Regions from separate parts of the Pseudomonas sp. FP453 genome, predicted to be linked through region 3. Evidence: predicted binding sites of a transcription regulator. Region 3 holds the regulator's gene; each other region holds the start of a gene.
The links. The regulator sigma-54, encoded in region 3, starts transcription at its own class of promoters, with help from an activator protein. The targets are predictions, from matches to a motif close to ANTGGCATNNANNTTGCTNT.
Positions count from the first base shown of each region.

Region 1: a site for sigma-54 is predicted at 2,576-2,595, ahead of glnA (glutamate--ammonia ligase). Genes of this name have one in related genera too.
Region 2: a site for sigma-54 is predicted at 3,823-3,842, ahead of PSH87_RS20690 (CmpA/NrtA family ABC transporter substrate-binding protein). Genes of this name have one in related genera too.
Region 4: a site for sigma-54 is predicted at 2,755-2,774, ahead of glnK (P-II family nitrogen regulator). Genes of this name have one in related genera too.

Region 1 covers NZ_CP117435.1:391,541-396,697, reverse strand. Annotated here, with positions in the region: gene typA (translational GTPase TypA) at 1-767, opposite strand, end outside; gene thiI (tRNA uracil 4-sulfurtransferase ThiI) at 907-2,361, opposite strand; gene glnA (glutamate--ammonia ligase) at 2,696-4,102, shown strand; gene PSH87_RS01735 (hypothetical protein) at 4,348-4,935, shown strand.
Region 2 covers NZ_CP117435.1:4,572,435-4,577,591, reverse strand. Annotated here, with positions in the region: gene PSH87_RS20705 (bifunctional protein-serine/threonine kinase/phosphatase) at 1-458, opposite strand, end outside; gene PSH87_RS20700 (NarK/NasA family nitrate transporter) at 458-1,669, opposite strand; gene PSH87_RS20695 (ANTAR domain-containing response regulator) at 1,881-2,456, opposite strand; gene PSH87_RS20690 (CmpA/NrtA family ABC transporter substrate-binding protein) at 2,470-3,696, opposite strand; gene PSH87_RS20685 (secretin N-terminal domain-containing protein) at 3,996-4,877, shown strand; gene PSH87_RS20680 (FliM/FliN family flagellar motor switch protein) at 4,893-5,108, shown strand.
Region 3 covers NZ_CP117435.1:1,030,602-1,035,758, forward strand. Annotated here, with positions in the region: gene PSH87_RS04580 (ZIP family metal transporter) at 1-435, shown strand, start outside; gene PSH87_RS04585 (HPr family phosphocarrier protein) at 473-745, opposite strand; gene rapZ (RNase adapter RapZ) at 762-1,619, opposite strand; gene ptsN (PTS IIA-like nitrogen regulatory protein PtsN) at 1,622-2,086, opposite strand; gene hpf (ribosome hibernation-promoting factor, HPF/YfiA family) at 2,099-2,404, opposite strand; gene PSH87_RS04605 (RNA polymerase factor sigma-54) at 2,480-3,973, opposite strand; gene lptB (LPS export ABC transporter ATP-binding protein) at 4,159-4,884, opposite strand; gene lptA (lipopolysaccharide transport periplasmic protein LptA) at 4,884-5,157, opposite strand, start outside.
Region 4 covers NZ_CP117435.1:6,030,970-6,036,126, forward strand. Annotated here, with positions in the region: gene sutA (transcriptional regulator SutA) at 150-485, opposite strand; partial or broken gene PSH87_RS27620 (ammonium transporter) at 833-2,173, opposite strand; gene glnK (P-II family nitrogen regulator) at 2,208-2,546, opposite strand; gene PSH87_RS27630 (accessory factor UbiK family protein) at 2,969-3,232, shown strand; gene PSH87_RS27635 (YifB family Mg chelatase-like AAA ATPase) at 3,388-4,896, shown strand; gene PSH87_RS27640 (benzoate/H(+) symporter BenE family transporter) at 4,907-5,157, opposite strand, start outside.

The sequences.
Region 1 (5,157 bases), 640 kb from region 3:
CCCATCAGCTTCAGGATACGACCGTTACGCTTCTTGCCGTCGGCGTCGATAGCCACAACCGGAGTGTTCGGCTTGACGCGACCACGAGCGATACGGCCAACGCCGATAATGCCCAGGAAGCTGTTGTAGTCCAGTGCCGAGATTTGCATCTGGAACGGACCGTCACGGTCAACTTTTGGCGCTGGTACGTTGTCGACGATCGACTGGTACAGCGGGGTCATGTCTTCAGCCATGTCGGTGTGGTCCAGACCGGCAATACCGTTCAGGGCCGAGGCGTAGACGACTTTGAAGTCCAGCTGTTCTTCGGTGGCACCCAGGTTGTCGAACAGGTCGAAGATCTGGTCCAGAACCCAGTCCGGACGCGCGCCTGGACGGTCAACCTTGTTGATCACCACGATTGGACGCAGGCCGGCTTCGAAAGCCTTCTTGGTCACGAAACGGGTTTGCGGCATAGGACCGTCTTGGGCATCAACCAGCAGCAGAACGGAGTCAACCATCGACATTACGCGTTCTACTTCGCCGCCGAAGTCGGCGTGGCCCGGGGTGTCCACGATGTTGATGTGGTAGCCGTTCCAGTTGATGGCGGTGTTTTTCGCCAGGATGGTAATACCGCGCTCTTTTTCCTGGTCGTTGGAGTCCATCACGCGCTCGTCGTTGAGCTCGTTGCGCTCCAGGGTGCCGGATTGACGCAGGAGTTTGTCTACCAGGGTGGTTTTACCATGGTCAACGTGAGCAATGATGGCGATGTTACGTAGATTTTCGATCACTTGTGTATCTCGATCAGAGGATTCGGTGTGCTGACAGGTCGTGGCAGCGATTAACAGTAGAGTCAGGCCTTGCCGTTACAGCTTGACGGCAGAGTCGGGGGGCCGGTGACGCAGGCCACAGGCAAACAGCCCCGGGCTCTTAGCTCGGTCGATAAACGCGCACATTGGCATGCCCCTCACTGAGCAAATGGTGGGCATGCAGGCGACTCATCACGCCTTTGTCGCAATACAGCAGGTACTGACGGCTGTTATCCAGTTCCTTGAAACGCGCGTTCAATGCATAAAACGGCAGCGTTTGTACGTCGATGCCAGCGATTTCCAGCGGCTCATCTTCAGCGGCATCCGGGTGACGGATGTCGATGACGATCTGGCCGGCCAGGGCTTCGCTGACTTCTTCGATCTTGATGTCCTGGCCCAATTCGTCGATCACGCGATCGATCGGCACCAGCTTGGCATTCTCGAGCGCACGCTCCAGAACGGCCATGTCGAACTGTTGTTCTTCGTACTCCACGCGGTTGCGCTTGGCGTGGGTCTTGGGGTTCACCGAGATGACCCCGCAATATTCAGGCATGTGCTTGGCAAAATCCGCCGTGCCGATTTCTTCGGCCAGGTCGATGATGTCCTGCTTGTGACTGGCGATCAGCGGGCGCAAGACCAGCTTCTCGGTGACGCAATCGATCAGCGACAGGTTCGGCAGCGTTTGGCTGGAGACCTGGGAGATGGCTTCACCGGTCACCAGAGCGTCGATCTGCAACTGATCGGCGATCCGCGACGCAGCGCGCAACATCATACGCTTCAATACCACGCCCATATGACTGTTATCGACTTTACCGAGAATTTCTCCCAGCACTTCCTCAAACGGTACGCTTACAAATAGCACGCGTTGGGAGCTGCCGTACTTCTTCCAGATAAAGTGCGCGACTTCCATCACGCCCAATTCGTGTGCACGCCCGCCCAGATTGAAGAAGCAGAAGTGGCTCATCAGGCCACGGCGCATGATCTGGTAGGCCGCCACCGTGGAATCGAAACCGCCGGACATCAAGACCAGGGTCTGTTCCAGGGCGCCCAGCGGGTAGCCGCCGATGCTGTTGTGCTGGCTGTGGATGACAAACAACCGTTGGTCGCGAATTTCCATGCGCACTTCAATTTGCGGCGCTTTCAGGGAAATTCCGGCAGCGCCGCACTCGCGACGCAGCTTGCTGCCGACGTATTTTTCGACGTCCATGGAGCTGAAGGCGTGCTTGCCGGCGCGCTTGCAACGCACCGAAAAGATCTTGCCTTCGATCTCGCTGCCGAAGTGCTGTTTGCACTTCTCGGTGATGTCGTCGAAGTCGCCCAGCGGGTACTCATCCACCTGCAGGAAATGCGCGATGCCCGGCATGCAGCTCAGGCGTTCGGTCATGTCCTTCAAGGCTTTGGCGTCGGTGAGGCGGGTTTCCAGCTCGAGGTTGTCCCACACGCCGTTCACCACCACAGCCGGGTCCAGGTCACGGAGCACGGCACGGATGTTCTTGGCCAACTGACGGATGAAACGCGTCCGTACCGGTCGGCTTTTGATGGTGATCTCGGGGAAGACTTTAACGATTAATTTCATGGAAACAGCGCGCGCCGGGCCTGCTGAAAAAGGGGGGCGCGGATTATAGCGGAAATCGCTCAAGGTTTAACCAGTTAATATGCATTGGACTGTGCGCGCACTAAAGCAGTGCGCTTTCAGGCGGAAGCGCCACATTGCGGTGCGCCATTTTCGAGCTTTTGTCGCATTGCACCTTTATAGGGGCGTTTTTGGACCAAAAAACCCATGTTGGCGCACTGGCATGCAATTTGCTCTCTTGTGAGGCAGGTTGCCATGGCGGACTATCCGCGCCGGCATCACCCACATTCTAAGGGCTAACTCCACTACCCCAGCCCGAAGCCACCCGGAGGACACTATGTCGAAGTCGGTTCAACTCATCAAAGATCATGACGTTAAATGGATTGATCTGCGCTTCACGGACACCAAAGGCACGCAGCACCACGTGACCATGCCGGCTCGTGACGCGCTGGAAGACGACTTCTTCGAAGTCGGCAAGATGTTCGACGGTTCCTCCATCGCTGGCTGGAAAGGCATCGAAGCCTCCGACATGATCCTGCTGCCGGACGACGACTCCGCCGTACTGGACCCGTTCACCGAAGAGCCGACCCTGATCCTGGTCTGCGACATCATCGAACCTTCGACCATGCAAGGCTACGATCGCGACCCGCGCGCCATCGCCCACCGTGCCGAGGAATACCTGAAGACCACCGGTATCGGTGACACCGTTTTCTGCGGTCCAGAGCCTGAGTTCTTCATCTTCGACGAAGTGAAGTTCAAGTCCGACATCTCCGGTTCGATGTTCAAGATTTTCTCCGAGCAAGGCTCGTGGATGTCCGACCAAGACATCGAAGGCGGCAACAAAGGCCACCGTCCAGGCGTCAAAGGCGGCTACTTCCCAGTACCTCCGTTCGACCACGACCACGAAATCCGTACCTCCATGTGCAACGCGCTGGAAGAAATGGGCCAGGTCGTTGAAGTTCACCACCACGAAGTGGCAACTGCTGGCCAGAACGAAATCGGCGTCAAGTTCAACACCCTGGTGAAGAAGGCCGACGAAGTTCAAACCCTGAAATACGTTGTCCACAACGTAGCTGACGCCTACGGCCGCACCGCGACCTTCATGCCTAAGCCTCTGTACGGTGATAACGGTTCGGGCATGCACGTGCACATGTCCATCGCCAAAGATGGCAAGAACACCTTCGCCGGCGAAGGCTATGCCGGCCTGTCGGAAACTGCCCTGTTCTTCATCGGCGGTATCATCAAGCACGGTAAGGCCCTGAACGGCTTCACCAACCCGGCGACCAACTCCTACAAGCGTCTGGTACCAGGTTTCGAAGCACCGGTCATGCTGGCCTACTCGGCCCGTAACCGTTCCGCCTCGATCCGTATTCCTTACGTCAACAGCCCACGTGGCCGTCGTATCGAAGCACGTTTCCCGGACCCGGCTGCCAACCCGTACCTGGCGTTCGCCGCCCTGCTGATGGCTGGCCTGGACGGCATCCAGAACAAGATCCACCCAGGCGACGCCGCCGACAAAAACTTGTACGACCTGCCGCCTGAAGAGGCCAAAGAGATCCCACAAGTGTGCGGCAGCCTGAAAGAAGCCCTGGAAGAGCTGGACAAGGGCCGTGCGTTCCTGACCAAAGGCGGCGTGTTCAGCGACGACTTTATCGATGCCTACATCGCCCTGAAAAGCGAAGAAGAAATCAAGGTCCGCACCTTCGTACACCCACTGGAATACGAGCTGTACTACAGCTGCTGATCCGGTAGCGCTGCTTAACGTGGCGTGACAAAAAAGACCTCCTTCGGGAGGTCTTTTTTTTGCCTGTTTGCCTTGTCCGATCACGCCCCAGTTCAGTGCAGGCCATTTCCGGTCATTTCATAAATTTGCAGAAATATCCGACATACCCCAGACAGCCGATTCGCCAGGATGCAACGACCAGCCGCCACCCTCCTGCGTACTTAGCAATGAATCCCACCTGCAAACGCCTATGCTCACTGATGCTCATGCTCAGCCCGCTGGCCTGCGCACAAGAACGCACGTCCTCCCCAATCAACAACTTCGTGCCCGCCACCTGGATCGTGCAAGCGCCCGAGCCGCGCAGCAAGATTACCAGCGTGCACATCGACGGCATGGCCGCTCACGCTGACGAGACCAGCATTGCGATCCTGCAAGTCGCCTGCTATCGCTCACCTTTGCGCCCGGTCATCTCGCTGTACACCCACACCGATGAACTGCGCTTCAATCCCAGCATTTATGAAGGTAAAAGAACCCGGCCAACAGACCCCCTCAGCCTCACGACAGGTGCGCTTCCCGCCCACACCTATCCCGTAAACGGCTACTACAGCGCAGAACACCCGCAACCGCAGGGTGCACTGTTCAAATTCACCATGCCTGCCAATCGCCGCGAGTTACGCGAGTGGATCAGCGCTGATATGGCCGGCCACCCCATCAAGATAAAACTGCCTTCAGCCGTCCGCGGAGGCACACCGTTGACTGCGGTGTTTTTATTGCCGCACGACAATGGTGGCCTGCGCGAAGTCATCACCCCTTGCCTGAACAACAGAAAGACCCCGCCGAAAAAGCCTTCCTGAATCCAGAACGCCACCGTTGCGTGATCTACCGCCGTACCCTCTGCCAACAAAGCCTTTTTCAGCATTCCTGAACAGACCCGCCAAATACGCACTATATTGGTGCGCAAGACTGCCCCCTTCCCACCCATCAGCCCATTTTGGTTCGAAACTTCCCGGGCAAGCCGGCAGACCGCCACAGATTCGCGCCCTAAACCCCCATTCCAGGGCATTTACGCTTCTTTT
Region 2 (5,157 bases), 2.7 Mb from region 3:
GCGCGCTTGAGCACATGCTGCATGCCCGGCTGTTCCCACACATGGTCTTCGCTGATGCGTTGCAGCTCGCCCTCCAGCCAGCGATACACCCGGCAATCGCCAACATGGGCCAGGGTGAAGCGCTGGCCGCGAAACACCAGGGCGCTGAGGGTGGTCAGCAGCGGCTGGCCACCGCCATTGGCTTGCAACCAGCGATTCTGCGCGAGCAGCAAGCGTTCCAGCGCCTGGGCCACGCCCCAGGTCTGCGGCGTGGCGTAGTAGTCGAGGGCCAGCGCCTGCAAGGTCGAACGGGCGGCCAGGCCGCCATCGGCGCATTGGCTCACGCCGTCGGCCAGCGCGCACAGGTAGCCTTTGCTCGCGGCCAGTTCGGCCACGGGCGTGACCACCCGCAGCGCGTCCTGGTTTTCCGGTCGTGGGCCGATGGCGCTGGCGTGGGCGATGCTCAGTCGCAGGCTCATCAGACGCGCGCGGCCGTTACGGCGGCCGAGCCCCAGGTGGTGCGCCAGCGACGTTTCACGCCGTGCAGGCCGAACCAGGCCAGCACGCCGAGGCTGGCGAACAGCCACAGGGCCAATTGATAGCTGCCGGTGCTCTGTTTGATCGCGCCCATGCCCGCCGCGAGGGCAAAGCCGCCGATACCACCGGCCATGCCGATCAAGCCGGTCATCACGCCGATTTCGCGGCGGAAACGTTGGGGTACCAATTGGAACACTGCGCCATTGCCTGCGCCGAGGCCGAGCATGGTGCAGACGAAAAGCGCCAGGGCCGCGTAGGAACTCGGCAGGTTGAAGCCCACTGCGGCAATGCAGACCGCCGCCACGCCGTACATGCCGAGCAGGGTGCGAATCCCGCCGAAACGATCGGCCAGTGCGCCGCCCAATGGGCGCATGAGGCTGCCGCCGAACACACAGGCGGCGGTGTAGTAGCCGGCCGCCACCGGGCTCAGGCCGTACTGGTCGTTGAAATAGCCGGGCAGGGCGCTGGCCAGGCCGATAAAACCGCCGAAGGTCACGCTGTAGAAAAACATGAACCACCAACTGTCGCGGTCGCCCAGGGCCTTGAAGTAGTCGGCCATGGCTTTGGCTTTTGGCCGTTCCGGGGCGTTGCGCGCGAGCCAGGCGAAGACGATCAGGGTCAGGATCAAGGGAATCAGGGCAAAACCGAACACATTGCTCCAGCCAAACGCGGCGGCCAGCACTGGCGCCAGCAACGCCGCAAACACGGTGCCGGAGTTGCCCGCACCGGCGATGCCCATGGCTTTGCCCTGGTGTTCAGCGGGGTACCACTGGGACGCCAGTGGCAAGGCGACCGCAAACGACGCGCCAGCCATGCCAAGGAACACACCCAGCAGCAAGGCTTGTTCGTAGCTGTGAATCCCGAGTTTCCAGGCGCCGAACAACGCCGCGATCACGATCACCTGGCCGATCAGGCCGGCTGTCTTGGGCGACAGCTTGTCGGCCAGCATGCCCATCAAAAAGCGCAGCACCGCGCCGGCGAGGATCGGCGTCGCAACCATCAGGCCGCGTTGTTGTGTGGTCAGGTGCAGGTCGGCGGCAATCTGGATCGCCAGCGGGCCCAACAAATACCAGACCATGAAGCTCAAATCGAAATACAGGAACGCGGCAAACAGGGTCGGGGTGTGCCCGGATTTCCAGAAGCTTGATTTCATCACGCACCTCAACGGTTGGGAGTCTTATAAGAAGGCCTGGTGATGGAGCTGCCGGCGAAGGCCGCCCCACCGGCCCCAAACGCTGGGGCCAAAACGCAAAAACGCCGCCACCGGGTTCGCGAGGGGCAAACCGGATGTGCGACGTCTTTGTCGTGGAGGGGCAACCGCCGTTGGTTACCTATAGGGATCCTTTAGCAAGAGCTGAGCCAGATCAGCCGAGCAACTCGCTCATGGCGATAATCTGCTCCGCCACCTGGATCAGTTTCTGCTGGCGGCTCATGGCCTGGCGGCGCATCAGGGTGTAGGCCTCTTCCTCGTTGCAGGCCTTCATTTTCATCAGCATGCCCTTGGCCAGTTCGATGCGCTTGCGCTCGGCCAACTGTTGGTCACGGGCCTGCAACTGGGCGCGCAGGGCCTGGTCGCTCTCGAAGCGCGCCATGGCCACGTCGAGGATCGGTTGCAGGCGCTGGGCCTGGATGCCTTCGACGATATAGGCGCTGACGCCGGACTTGATCGCCTGGCGCATCACATTCGGGTCGTGCTCGTCGGTAAACATCACGATGGGCCGGGGCTGGTCGCGGCTGACCAGCACCACTTGCTCCATCACGTCGCGCCCGGGTGACTCGGTATCGATCAGGATCACGTCCGGGCGCACCGTTTCGACGCGCCCGGGCAGGTCGATGGTCAGGCCGGACTCATCGATCACCTCGAACCCGGCCTCGATCAGCGCAGCCTTGAGCCGCCCGACTTTGCGCGGGGTGTCATTGATCAACAGGATTCGCAGCATATCGGTCTTCCTGTCAGCGCTGGGCCTGGCGGCCGGTAGGATCAGTCATGGCGTGCAGACGGAAACTGCGCGCATAGGCGGCGGGGTTGGAACCGTCCCAGAGCTTGCCGTCGATCAATTGGCTGCTGCGCATGTCCTGGGCGATGGGGGTGACGCCAACGGCGCTGGCGGCTTCGCGATACAGCGTCAATTGCTGCACCTGGCGGGCAACTCCGAGGTAGTCCGGGTCTTCGCGCAACAGGCCCCAGCGGCGGAATTGGGTCATGAACCACATGCCGTCCGAGAGATACGGCAGGTTCACCGCGCCATCGGCAAAAAAACGCAGGGCATGGGGGTCTTGCCATTGGTGGCCGAGGCCGTCGTCATAGGTGCCGAGCAGGCGGGGTTCGATGCAGTCGAGCGGCGCGTCGAGGTAGTCGCGGGCGCTGAGCAGTTGGGCGGTGGAGCGGCGGTTTTCCTGGCTCTGTTCGATGAAGCGGCTGGCTTCGAGGATGGCCATTACCAACACGCGGGCGGTGTTGGGGTATTGCTCGACAAACGCCTGGGTACAGCCGAGGACTTTCTCCGGGTGGTCTGGCCAGATCGCCTGGGTGGTTGCCAAGGTAAAGCCCTGGTTTTGTTGCACCGCGCTGGCGCTCCAGGGTTCGCCGACACAAAAACCATCGATACGCCCGGCTTGCAGGTGCGCGACCATTTGCGGCGGCGGCACCACCACGCTGTTGACGTCCTGCAGCGGGTGGATGCCTTGGCTCGCCAGCCAGTAATACAGCCACATGGCGTGGGTGCCGGTGGGAAACGTCTGGGCGAAGGTCAGTTTTGTGCGGCTTTGGTGCACATGGCGATCCAGTGCCTCAGGAGTGACCACGCCTTGCTGTTGCAGGCGGTGAGACAGGTTGATGCTCTGGCCGTTCTGGTTCAGCCCCATCAGCACCGCCATGTCGGTGGGCGCTACACCGCCGATGCCCAGGTGCACGGCATAGATCAGGCCGTACAGGCTGTGGGCGGCGTCCAGTTCGCCGCTGACCAGTTTGTCGCGCAGGGTGGCCCATGACGCCTGGCGCTTGAGGTTGAGTGTCAGGCCATAGGGTTGGGCGAAGCCCTGGGTGGCGGCAACCACCAGCGAGGCGCAATCACTCAGGGCCATGAAGCCCAGGTCGAGGCTGCTCTTCTCCGGCGCGTCACTGCCGTTGACCCAGGCCAGTGGGTCTCTTTTCAGGTGGTTATCTGCCGGTTCGTTCATCAACACCTGCCTTTTCTCTGAAAAAAAAGCGTCGTTCCCTCGGATGGCGCTAGAGGCCATTGCAGGGTAACGACGCCTTTGTCCGTAGGCCCGTGCCTTCGTTGGCACGCGCTCTGATGAGTGTATGTAGCAATGCACATGCCATGGGCAGGGGGGAGGTGTGCCGTCAGTTTTCCGTCAAGATTGAAAACTGGCTGGCTCTCAGTATGGCCGCTTTGTCACGCCAGGCTGCCGAGATAACCAAGGTGAAGAGTGCTTTCCCTGCAAGGATGACCCGCCACCGGCTGTGCAGCTGGTTGTTGTGCGCTGCGTTAGCGCTGGGCACCTGCGCAGCCAGGGGCGAGCCCTACCGGGCGCAGGAGGAGAACCTGCAGCGTTTTTTTACCGCGCTCTCGGTGCCACTGGGCTTGTCGGTTGTGCTCAGCCGCAAAGTCGCTCGCCTGCACGTCAGTGGGTTGTTTGATTTTGATGCGCCGCAACAGGTCCTGGAGCTACTGGCCATGCAGGAGGGCCTGATCTGGCATCGCGATGGGAAAGTCCTGTACCTCTACGAAGCCGATGAGGTGAGGAGCTCGGTGGTGGCGTTGCGGCACATTTCCGTCGACAGGCTGCGGGGCCTGATGCGTCGTACGGGGCTGGATGAGTCCAGCTATCCCTTGCATAAAAGCGCGGAACGCATGTTCTCCGTCACGGGGCCGCCAAGCTATGTCGATCAGGTGCTGCGCATGGCGCAATTGATGGATCGGCCACCTGCCCAGCCGCGCGTGGAGTTGCCCGCCGTTGGCGTGGTGCAGGTGTTCAATGTCAACGTCGCTGATCGTCAATTTGGAGTGGGTGCGGACACGGTCAGCGTGCCGGGGATGGCTTCGATGATCGAAGCCCGGTTGTCCAGCGAGCACAAGACGCAACTGGCTGACGGCAGCCTTACGTTCATTGCCTATCCAGACACCAACAGCCTGCTGATCCAGGGCAAGCCCGACCAGGTGAGCCTTATCAAGCAGTGGGTCGCGGAGCTGGATGTGCTCACCCGGCCGGATGAGGTCTCGTTGTGGCAGGTCGGTGCCGACCACAACGAACTCAAGACCCAGACGACCCCTCCCGGGCCATCACCCTTGACGGCGGAGCAGCATGAGCGTGTGCATCGCGCGTTCATGCAACGGGGTCGCGAAATTTCTCCATGAATAGGGCGCTTGTCCATGCACCTGGAAATACTCCTGCAAGAGCAACTGATCAGTCGCAAGCGTCTGGCGGCGTTTGCAGTGGGCAAGGTGTTGCCGCTGACACCTGAAGTCATTCGCTGTGTGGAGGTGCGGGTCAATGGTCAGTTGATGGCTTTGGGAGAGTTGGTGCAATTGGAGGATCGATTGGGTGTTGAGTTGCATGAGGTTTACCAGGATTGGGTCGCTCGGTAAGGCTGGATAAAGAATCGTCCTACTGAGCACCTGCGAAAAGCGCTGGATG
Region 3 (5,157 bases):
CCGCGCATCTGGCTGTTCGTGTTTGCCATCATTGCCCATAACATCCCGGAAGGCATGGCGGTGGGGGTTTCGGCAGGCGGCGGTATGCCGGATGCCGACAGCCTGGCCATGGGCATCGCCTTGCAGGATGTGCCCGAAGGCCTGGTGATTGCCTTGGTGTTGGCCGGGGCAGGGATGTCGCGGGTCAAGGCGTTCCTGATCGGTGCGGCCTCAGGTTTGGTCGAGCCGGTATTTGCCGTGCTGTGTGCCTGGTTGGTGAGTCTGGCAGAAGTGCTGTTGCCACTCGGGCTGGCGCTGGCGGCAGGGGCGATGTTGCTGGTGGTGACTCACGAGGTGATCCCCGAATCGCGGCGCAACGGTCACGAAAAGCTTGCCAGCCTGGGGTTGTGCATCGGTTTTTGCTTGATGATGGTGATGGATACCGCATTGGGCTGAAGTCGTTGCGACTTCACGCCCATCTCAAAGGGTGAGTTTACTCACCCTCATCAAAGAAATTGTTGATCAACGCCACCAGGGCGTCCATCGCTTCCTGCTCTTGCTCGCCCTCTGTCTTCAGGTGAATCCTGGTGCCCTTGCCGGCGGCCAGCATCATCATGGCCATGATGCTTTTGCCATCGACCATGGATTCCGGGGTGCGCCCCGCACGGATCTGGCAGGGGAACTGCCCGGCAACGCCGACGAACTTCGCAGAAGCCCGGGCATGCAAGCCCAGCTTGTTGATGATTTCAATTTCCAGAGCGGGCATCGCGGGGGTGATCCTTTCAGCTAAGGTCGCGGTGGCGAACCTGGACGTTCTTGAGGGTTTGTTGCAGTACCTGGCCCAGGCGTTCGGTCAGGTAGACCGAGCGGTGGTGGCCGCCAGTGCAGCCAATGGCAATGGTGACATAGGCCCGGTTGCTTGCGGCAAAGCGCGGCAGCCATTTGAGCAGGTAGCTGGAGATATCCTGGAACATCTCTTCGACATCCGGCTGCGCTGCCAGGTACTCGGCCACGGGCTGGTCCAGCCCGGACTGCTCACGCAGCTCGGGTTTCCAATAGGGGTTCGGCAGGCAACGCACATCGAACACCAGGTCGGCATCCACCGGCATGCCGCGCTTGAAGCCAAACGACTCGACGAGAAACGCGGTGCCAGGCTCCGGCTGATTCAGCAGGCGCAGCTTGATGGCGTCGCGCAGCTGGTACAGGTTGAGGCTGGTGGTGTTGATCTTGAGGTCGGCGAGGTCGATGATCGGCCCCAGCAACTTGGTTTCGTCTTCGATGGCTTCCGCCAGGGAACGATGCGGGCTGCTGAGGGGGTGGCGCCGGCGGGTTTCGGAAAAACGCTTGAGTAGCGTCTCTTCGTCGGCGTCCAGGTACAACACATCGCAATGTATGTGCTTGGCGCGAACTTCCTCAAGCAATTGCGGGAACCGCTCAAGGTGGCTGGGCAGGTTGCGGGCATCGATCGACACGGCCACCAGGGGTTGCGCCAGTTCGGTATGGATCAGGGCACGTTCGGCCAGCTCCGGCAGCAAGCCGGCGGGCAGGTTGTCGATGCAGTAGAAACCGTTGTCCTCAAGCACGTTGAGGGCGGTGCTTTTACCCGAGCCGGAGCGGCCGCTGACGATGATCAAACGCATGATTACTGCCCGTTCTGTTCATCCAGGACAACCTGGTACAGCGCCTCGTTGCTGCTGGCACTGCGCAGTTTGTCGCGTACTTCCTTGCGGTCGAGCATGCTGGCGATCTGACGGAGCAGTTCCAGGTGTGCATCGGTGGCGGCTTGCGGGACCAGCAGAACGAACAGCAGGTCAACCGGTGCGCCGTCGATGGCGTCGAAATCGATGGGGGCGTCCAGGTGCAACAGGGCGCTGACAGGTGCCTCACAGCTTTTGAGGCGGCAATGGGGAATGGCGATGCCGTTGCCAAAACCGGTGGAACCGAGTTTTTCACGGGCAATCAGAGCCTCGTACACATCTTGCATCTCCAGGTCAGGCACTTCGCGGCTGATCAGGTTGGCAATTTGTTCGAGGGCTTTCTTTTTGCTGCCGCCCGGCGCGTTCACGAGGGAACGGCCGGGGGTCAGGATGGTTTCAAGTCGAATCATGGGTGGGGAGTGTTAGCGGCCTGTGCCCTGGAGAAGGCTCTGCTGCTTTTCCTTATGCTTTTTGATTTGGCGATCCAGCTTGTCGGTCAGGTCGTCAATGGCGGCATACATATCTGAATGCTCGGCATTGGCGACGACTTCCCCGCCGGGTATACGCAAGGTGGCTTCGATTTTCTGCTTCAGCTTTTCGACAGTCATGATGACTTGCACGTTGGTGATCTTGTCGAAATGCCCCTCAATTCTTTTGAGTTTTTCGCCGATATAGGCGCGCAGCGGTTCGGTCACTTCCAGTTGGTGTCCACTGATGTTGACTTGCATACAGCTTCTCCTTCGTTGCCAGTGCATAAAGCGGTGGGCAGGAATACCCACCACTGGAACGCTGTGGCCCGCCCGTCACATCAAACGCTTACGCTCGCTGGAAGGCGCGATCCCGAGGGACTCGCGGTACTTGGCGACGGTTCGACGGGCGACCTGAATGCCTTGTGCCTCCAGTAAACCAGCGATCTTACTGTCACTCAATGGCTTTTTCTGATTTTCCGCGGCAACCAGTTTTTTGATGATCGCGCGAATCGCCGTGGACGAGCATTCGCCGCCTTCGGAGGTGCTGACGTGGCTGGAGAAAAAGTATTTCAGCTCATAAATACCCCGTGGGGTATGCATGAATTTTTGCGTGGTCACCCGGGAAATCGTCGATTCGTGCATGCCGACCGCTTCGGCGATGTCATGCAGCACCAGCGGTTTCATCGCTTCATCGCCATATTCCAGGAAGCCGCGCTGGTGCTCGACGATCTGGGTGGCGACTTTCATCAGGGTTTCGTTGCGGCTCTGCAGGCTCTTGATGAACCAGCGGGCCTCCTGCAACTGGTTGCGCATGAAGGTGTTGTCGGCGCTGGTGTCGGCGCGGCGCACGAAGCCGGCGTATTGCGGGTTGACCCGCAGGCGTGGAACCGATTCCTGGTTCAGCTCCACCAGCCAGCGCTCGTTGTCCTTGCGCACGATCACGTCAGGGACCACGTACTCAGCTTCGCTGGACTCGATCTGCGAGCCCGGACGCGGGTTGAGGCTCTGCACCAGCTCGATGACCTGGCGCAGGTCGTCTTCCTTGAGCTTCATGCGGCGCATCAACTGGCTGTAGTCGCGGCTGCCCAGCAGGTCGATGTAGTCAGTGACCAGGCGCTGGGCTTCAGCGAGCCAAAGGGTCTTGGCGGGCAGTTGGCGCAATTGCAGCAGCAGGCATTCGCTGAGGGTGCGGGCGCCAATACCGGCGGGCTCGAACTGCTGGATGCGGTGCAGGACGGCTTCGATCTCGTCCAGTTCGATGTCCAGCTCCGGGTCGAACGCTTCGAGGATCTCCTCCAGCGTCTCGTCCAGGTAGCCCTGGTTGTTGATGCAATCGATCAGGGTCACGGCGATCAGGCGATCGGTGTCCGACATCGGCGCCAGGTTCAGTTGCCACAGCAGATGGCTCTGCAGGCTCTCGCCGGCGGAGGTGCGGGTGGTGAAGTCCCACTCGTCGTCATCGTTGCTGGGCAGGCTGCTGGCGCTGGTCTGGTAGACGTCTTCCCAGGCGGTGTCCACGGGAAGCTCGTTGGGAATGCGTTCGTTCCATTCGCCTTCTTCCAGGTTGTCCACCGTCGGGGCGGTTTCCTGGTAGGAGGGTTCCTGCACGTCGGAGTTGGGTTTTTGCTCGATGTTGTCGGCCAGCGGGTCTGCATTATCGAAGTCGTCGCCTTCTTCCTGGCGTTCGAGCATCGGATTGGACTCCAGGGCCTCCTGGATTTCCTGTTGCAGGTCCAGGGTCGACAATTGGAGCAGGCGGATGGCCTGTTGCAGCTGCGGTGTCATCGTCAGCTGCTGGCCCATTCTCAGGACTAGCGATGGTTTCATGGCAGGGGCTTAACACCTTATTCGCCGGCGCAATGCGCCATCCACGACAGGGCGCGTGAGCGCCAAACATAAGCAAATTATATGCCTGATATCGCGGGCTTTGCCTAGAGCGCGGTAACAATAAAAATCCGGAAGTTCCTATTGATTTCCGCGCACCTTGGCAAACGGCCGTGACACCACGGTGTTTACAGGCGGAACTCGTGACCCAGGTACACTTCCTTCACCAGTTCGTTGGCCAGGATAGTGGCTGAATCGCCTTCGGCGATCAGTTGGCCATCGTTGACGATATACGCGGTTTCGCAGATATCGAGGGTTTCACGCACGTTGTGGTCGGTGATCAGTACGCCGATGCCCTTCGCCTTGAGGTGGTGGATGATCTGCTTGATATCGCCGACCGAAATCGGGTCGACGCCGGCAAACGGTTCGTCCAGCAGGATGAACTTCGGCGCGGTGGCCAGGGCGCGGGCGATTTCCACACGACGACGCTCACCACCGGACAAGCTCATGCCGAGGTTGTCGCGGATGTGGTTGATGTGGAATTCCTGCAACAGGCTTTCCAGCTCCTGGCGACGGCCGTCACGGTCGAGTTCCTTGCGGGTCTCGAGGATCGCCATGATGTTGTCGGCTACCGACAGTTTGCGGAAGATCGACGCCTCCTGTGGGAGATAGCCGATACCGGCCCGTGCACGACCGTGCATCGGCTGGTGGCTCACGTCCAGGTCGTCGATCAGTACACGACCCTGATCCGCCTGGACCAGGCCGACGATCATATAGAAGCAGGTCGTCTTGCCGGCGCCGTTGGGGCCGAGCAAGCCGACGATCTGGCCGCTGTCGATCGACAGACTGACGTCACGCACGACCTGACGGCTTTTGTAGGCCTTGGCCAGATGCTGGGCTTTCAGGGTTGCCATTACTCGGCCTTCTTCTTCGGCTGGATAACCATGTCGATGCGCGGACGTGGTGCGGTCACCTTGGAGCCATTGGCGCGGCCGGCGTTGGCGATCTGCTTCACGGTGTCGTAGGTGATTTTCTCGCCTTCCGTGGAGTTGCCGTCCGGGCTGAGCACCTTGGCCTGGTCGATCAGGACAATGCGGTTCTGCTGGGCGTGGTACTGGATGGTCTTGCCGTAGCCCTTCATCGGGCCGGTGTCGGTAGGCGACTGCTTCTGTTCGAAGTAGGCCAGG
Region 4 (5,157 bases), 1.3 Mb from region 3:
GTGGGCCAGGCACCACAGGGCTAACTGACAGACCGCCATCGCAGGCAAGCCAGCTCCCACAGGGTATTGCTGTGCCCTGATGAGTTTGTTCCAGACATGAAAAAGCCCGCAGCGACGGCGGGCTTTTTCCTACAAGCAGGTGGCTGACCTCAGATAGGTCGGCTGCCGTACTTGTTATCCGGCTTCTTCGGTGGATCAGCCACCACGTTGGCCTCGACTTCCTGCACTTTGCCGCCTTTAGCGAGGAATTCTTCCATCGCACGGGCCAACGCATCGCGCTCTTTGTTCTTGGCTTCAACGCTCGGCAGTTCGTCTACCGAAACAGCAGCCTTGGCTTTGCCTTTGGCTTTGGGTGCTGAGTCGCCGTCGCCACTGTCCTCGGCTTCGTCGGCACCGTCGTCAACGGCTGCTGCGTCAAGACCTTCATCGGTCTCGTCGTCGTCACCTACTTCGAGGTCATCGTTTTCCAGATCATCGTCGCTCATGTTCTACCTCATGACTTGCGAAAAGCAGATTAGTTATAGCCCAGCTTCATCCTCTGTCGAGGCCGCCGGAAAAAAATCAACATCCACTGGATAACCAGTGGCTTATGCCTCATCACCGCGAGAGATGGCGAGGACTTTACAAGCAGCGTCATGATCACGCTGCTCGCCCTGATAAATACAGTTTTGCGCCCATCGGCGCGCATTCTAGCGCGCTCTGGGAAAAAACAAAGTGCCGAATACGCCTACATGCCTGTAAGACATTCGCATGCGGGGGCACGTCGCGTGCTCTCTCTCACAAACACCAGACAAAAAAATGCCCGGCAAGCCGGGCATTTTTTTTCGCATACTTACAAGTTGTAGCCGCGTTCGTTGTGTTGCGCCAGGTCGAGGCCGACAGCCTCTTCCTCTTCGGTGACCCGCAGGCCCATGACCATGTCCAGCACCTTGAGGATGATGTAGGTCACGATCGCCGTGTAGATCACGGTGAAGCCGACGCCTTTGCACTGGATCCAGACCTGTGCAGCCACGTCAGTCACGGTGCCGAAGCCGCCCAATGCAGGGGCTGCGAACACACCGGTGAGGATCGCACCGACGATACCGCCGATACCGTGCACGCCGAATGCGTCCAGGGAGTCGTCGTAGCCCAGCTTGCGCTTGAGGCTGGTGGCGCAGAAGAAGCAGATCACACCGGCCACCAGGCCGATCACCAGGGCGCCCATCGGGCCCACGGTGCCCGCAGCTGGCGTGATTGCAACCAGGCCGGCGACCACGCCCGAGGCAATGCCCAGTGCGCTTGGCTTACCGTGGGTGATCCACTCGGCGAACATCCAGCCCAGCGCCGCCGCAGCGGTAGCGATCTGGGTGACCAGCATCGCCATGCCGGCGGTGCCGTTGGCTGCAGCGGCGGGAACCGGCGTTGAAGCCGAACCAGCCGATCCACAGCATGGCCGCACCGATCAGGGTGTAACCGAGGTTGTGCGGTGCCATTGGGGTGGTCGGGAAGCCTTTGCGCTTGCCGAGCACGATGCACGCCACCAGGCCAGCCACACCGGCGTTGATGTGCACCACGGTGCCGCCGGCGAAGTCCAGCACACCCCAGTCCCACATCAGGCCGCCGTTGCCGCTCCAGACCATGTGCGCAATCGGCGCATAAACCAGGGTGAACCAGATAGCCATGAAGATCAGCATCGCGGAGAACTTCATGCGCTCGGCGAAGGCACCGACGATCAGGGCCGGGGTGATGATGGCGAAAGTCATCTGGAAGGTGATGAACACCGCTTCCGGGAACAGCGCCGCAGGCCCGGTGATGCTGGCCGGGGTCACGCCCGCCAGGAACGCCTTGCCCATGCCGCCGAAGAAGGAGTTGAAGTTGACCACACCCTGTTCCATACCGGTGGTATCGAACGCGATGCTGTAGCCGTAGACAAACCCACAGAATGCTGATAAGGCCAGTGATGGCGAAGCACTGCATCATCACCGACAGAATATTCTTGGAGCGGACCATGCCGCCGTAGAACAGCGCCAGGCCAGGGATGGTCATGAACAGCACCAAAGCGGTGGCCGTCAGCATCCAGGCGGTGTCGCCGGAATTGAGGACTGGAGCAGCCACTTCGTCTGCCGCCATGGCCAGGCTTGGCATTACGATGGACAACAGGGGCTCCGAGCCCTGCGAATTTACGCAGAGTCATATTGTTTTCTCCTGGGGCGTTGGGGTTTGGCGGCTTAGATTGCGTCGGTATCGGTTTCGCCGGTACGGATGCGAATAGCCTGTTCCAGATTGACCACGAAGATCTTGCCGTCACCGATCTTGCCGGTGTTGGCCGCCTTGGTTATCGCCTCGATAACCCGGTCAAGATCCTTGTCGTCAATGGCGACATCAATCTTCACCTTCGGCAGGAAATCGACCACGTATTCCGCGCCGCGATACAGCTCGGTGTGACCCTTCTGCCGACCGAAGCCTTTGACCTCAGTGACGGTAATGCCCTGCACGCCGATCTCGGACAACGACTCGCGTACATCGTCCAACTTGAACGGCTTGATGATGGCAGTGACTAGCTTCATGAAAACTCTCTCCCGAATTGGTGGACTTGCCCCAGGAAAACAAACCCGTCTCAAGTCTAAGCGCAGTGCCTGGCTTTGTAACGCGTCGTCGCGAAGGCAATTGCCTTTGTGACGCCAGCGATCCACTGGTGACGAAACCTGTACCCCTGATCCGTCGGCGCACTGCATTCGTCACAGCGACTGCATCAGTGCATGGGTCATGATCGTCTAAGCAGAAACCTTGCCAGCTCCGTAAAAATCACTGAAATCAGTCCTTTGCCCACGTTTGCCCAGCTATGGGGTGTTTTGGCGACGGCAATGCGCACAAAAACAGTGCGCCGCCGTACGGCACGTTGCGCGAAAATCGTGCGCTGGCGGCGGTAAAAAAGACTATAGACGCCGCGTGATACACTGCCGGCCAACAGTTTCTCGGAATATTTCCCATGCTCGCGCCCAAAGACCTCCTCGACGCCCTGAGCGGCCACGCCTCTCGCCTGTTCAGCGGCGACACCCCGCTGCCCCGCACTGAAATCGAAAGCCAGTTCAAGGCGCTGCTGCAAAGCGGCTTCAGCAAGCTCGACCTGGTGAGCCGGGAAGAGTTTGACAGCCAGATGGTCGTACTGGCCCGCACCCGTGCGCGGCTTGAGAGCCTGGAAGCGAAAGTCGCCGAACTGGAAGCGCGGTTGACGCCGCCACCTGCTGAATAAACACGGTCCATGTGGGAGCTGGCTTGCCTGCTCCCACATTTGCCCTGTGCTGCCTCGCGGATACGTTCTGTAAAACCTCCCCCGCCTCGCTCTTCCCCACCTCGTCTACCCTTGAAAAACCGCAGGAAGCGGCCTCTCCATTTCAAGGAACGATCATGTCCCTCGCCATCGTCCACAGCCGCGCCCAGGTCGGCGTTGAAGCCCCGGCGGTCACCGTCGAAGTGCATATGGCCAATGGTCTGCCATCACTTACCCTGGTGGGCCTGCCCGAAACCGCCGTCAAGGAAAGCAAGGACCGCGTACGCAGCGCCATCCTCAATAGCGCACTGCAATACCCATCCCGCCGCATCACTCTCAACCTCGCGCCCGCCGACCTGCCCAAGGACGGCGGGCGTTTTGATCTGGCGATAGCCCTGGGCATCCTGGCCGCCAGTGTGCAGGTGCCGGCGCTGATGCTCGATGAAGTGGAATGCCTGGGCGAACTGGCGCTGTCCGGCGAGGTGCGCGCGGTGAAGGGTGTATTGCCAGCGGCATTGGCGGCGCGCAAGGCCGGGCGCACCGTCATAGTGCCCAGGGCGAATGCCGAGGAAGCGTGCCTGGCGTCAGGCTTGAAGGTGATTGCGGTGGATCACCTGTTGCAGGTCGTTGCGTACCTGAACGGGCACCAACCGATTGAACCCTACAAGTCCGATGGCTTGTTGTACTTGAACAAGCCATACCCGGACTTGAGCGAAGTTCAGGGCCAATTGGCTGCCAAGCGCGCGCTGTTGATTGCGGCAGCGGGCGCCCACAACCTGCTGTTCAGCGGGCCGCCCGGCACCGGCAAGACCTTGCTCGCCAGCCGCCTGCCCGGCTTGTTGCCGCCACTGAGCGAGCAGGAAGCGTTGGAAGTGGCGGCGATTCAATCCGTGGTCAGCCTGGCACCCCTGAGCCATTGGCCGCACCGACCGTTTCGTCAGCCGCACCATTCCGCGTCAGGCCCGGCCTTGGTCGGCGGCGGATCAAAGCCGCAACCGGGGGAAATCACCCTGGCCCATCACGGCGTATTGTTTCTGGATGAGTTGCCAGAGTTTGATCGCAAGGTGCTGGAGGTTCTGCGCGAGCCCTTGGAATCGGGGCACATCGTCATTTCCCGCGCCCGCGACCGGGTGAGCTTCCCCGCGCGCTTTCAATTGGTGGCCGCGATGAACCCCTGCCCCTGTGGCTACATGGGCGAACCCAGCGGGCGCTGTCGCTGTACGCCGGAGCAGGTCCAACGCTATCGCAACAGACTCTCGGGGCCGTTGCTGGACCGCATCGACCTGCACCTGACCGTCGCCCGGGAGACCACCGCATTGACCCCGGCGGCGCAAACCGGCGACAACACGGCCACCGCGTCAGCGCTGGTGGCACAGGCCCGGGAGCGCCAGCAAAATCGCCAGGGCTGCGCCAATGCGTTCCTGGATTTGCCCGGGCTGCGCCAGCATTGCGCGCTGTCCAAGCCCGATGAAGCCTGGCTGGAAAGCGCGTGCGAGCGGCTGACCCTGTCCCTGCGTGCCGCGCACCGGCTGCTGAAAGTCGCGCGCACCCTGGCGGACCTGGAGCACACACAGACGATCGGTCGCCAACACATTGCCGAAGCCCTGCAATACCGACCAGCAGCGTGCAGCCCGGCTGATCACTGATAGGCAAGCCTTATTGCGTGGCGCCCTTGATCGAATCGTCTGCTGCCGTCCTTCTCCTTGGCAGGCGGCCATTGAGCAGCGCATACGCCGCCAGCCCGATCAACAGCCCCCAAAACGCCCCGCCTATGCCCAACAGGGTGATATTGGCGGCGCACGCCAGAAAGGTAATCAGCGATGCTTCACGGGATTTGGCGTCCGCCATGGCGCTGGCCAGGCTGGCGCCGATGGTACCGAGCAACGCCAACCCTGCCAGTGTCGAAA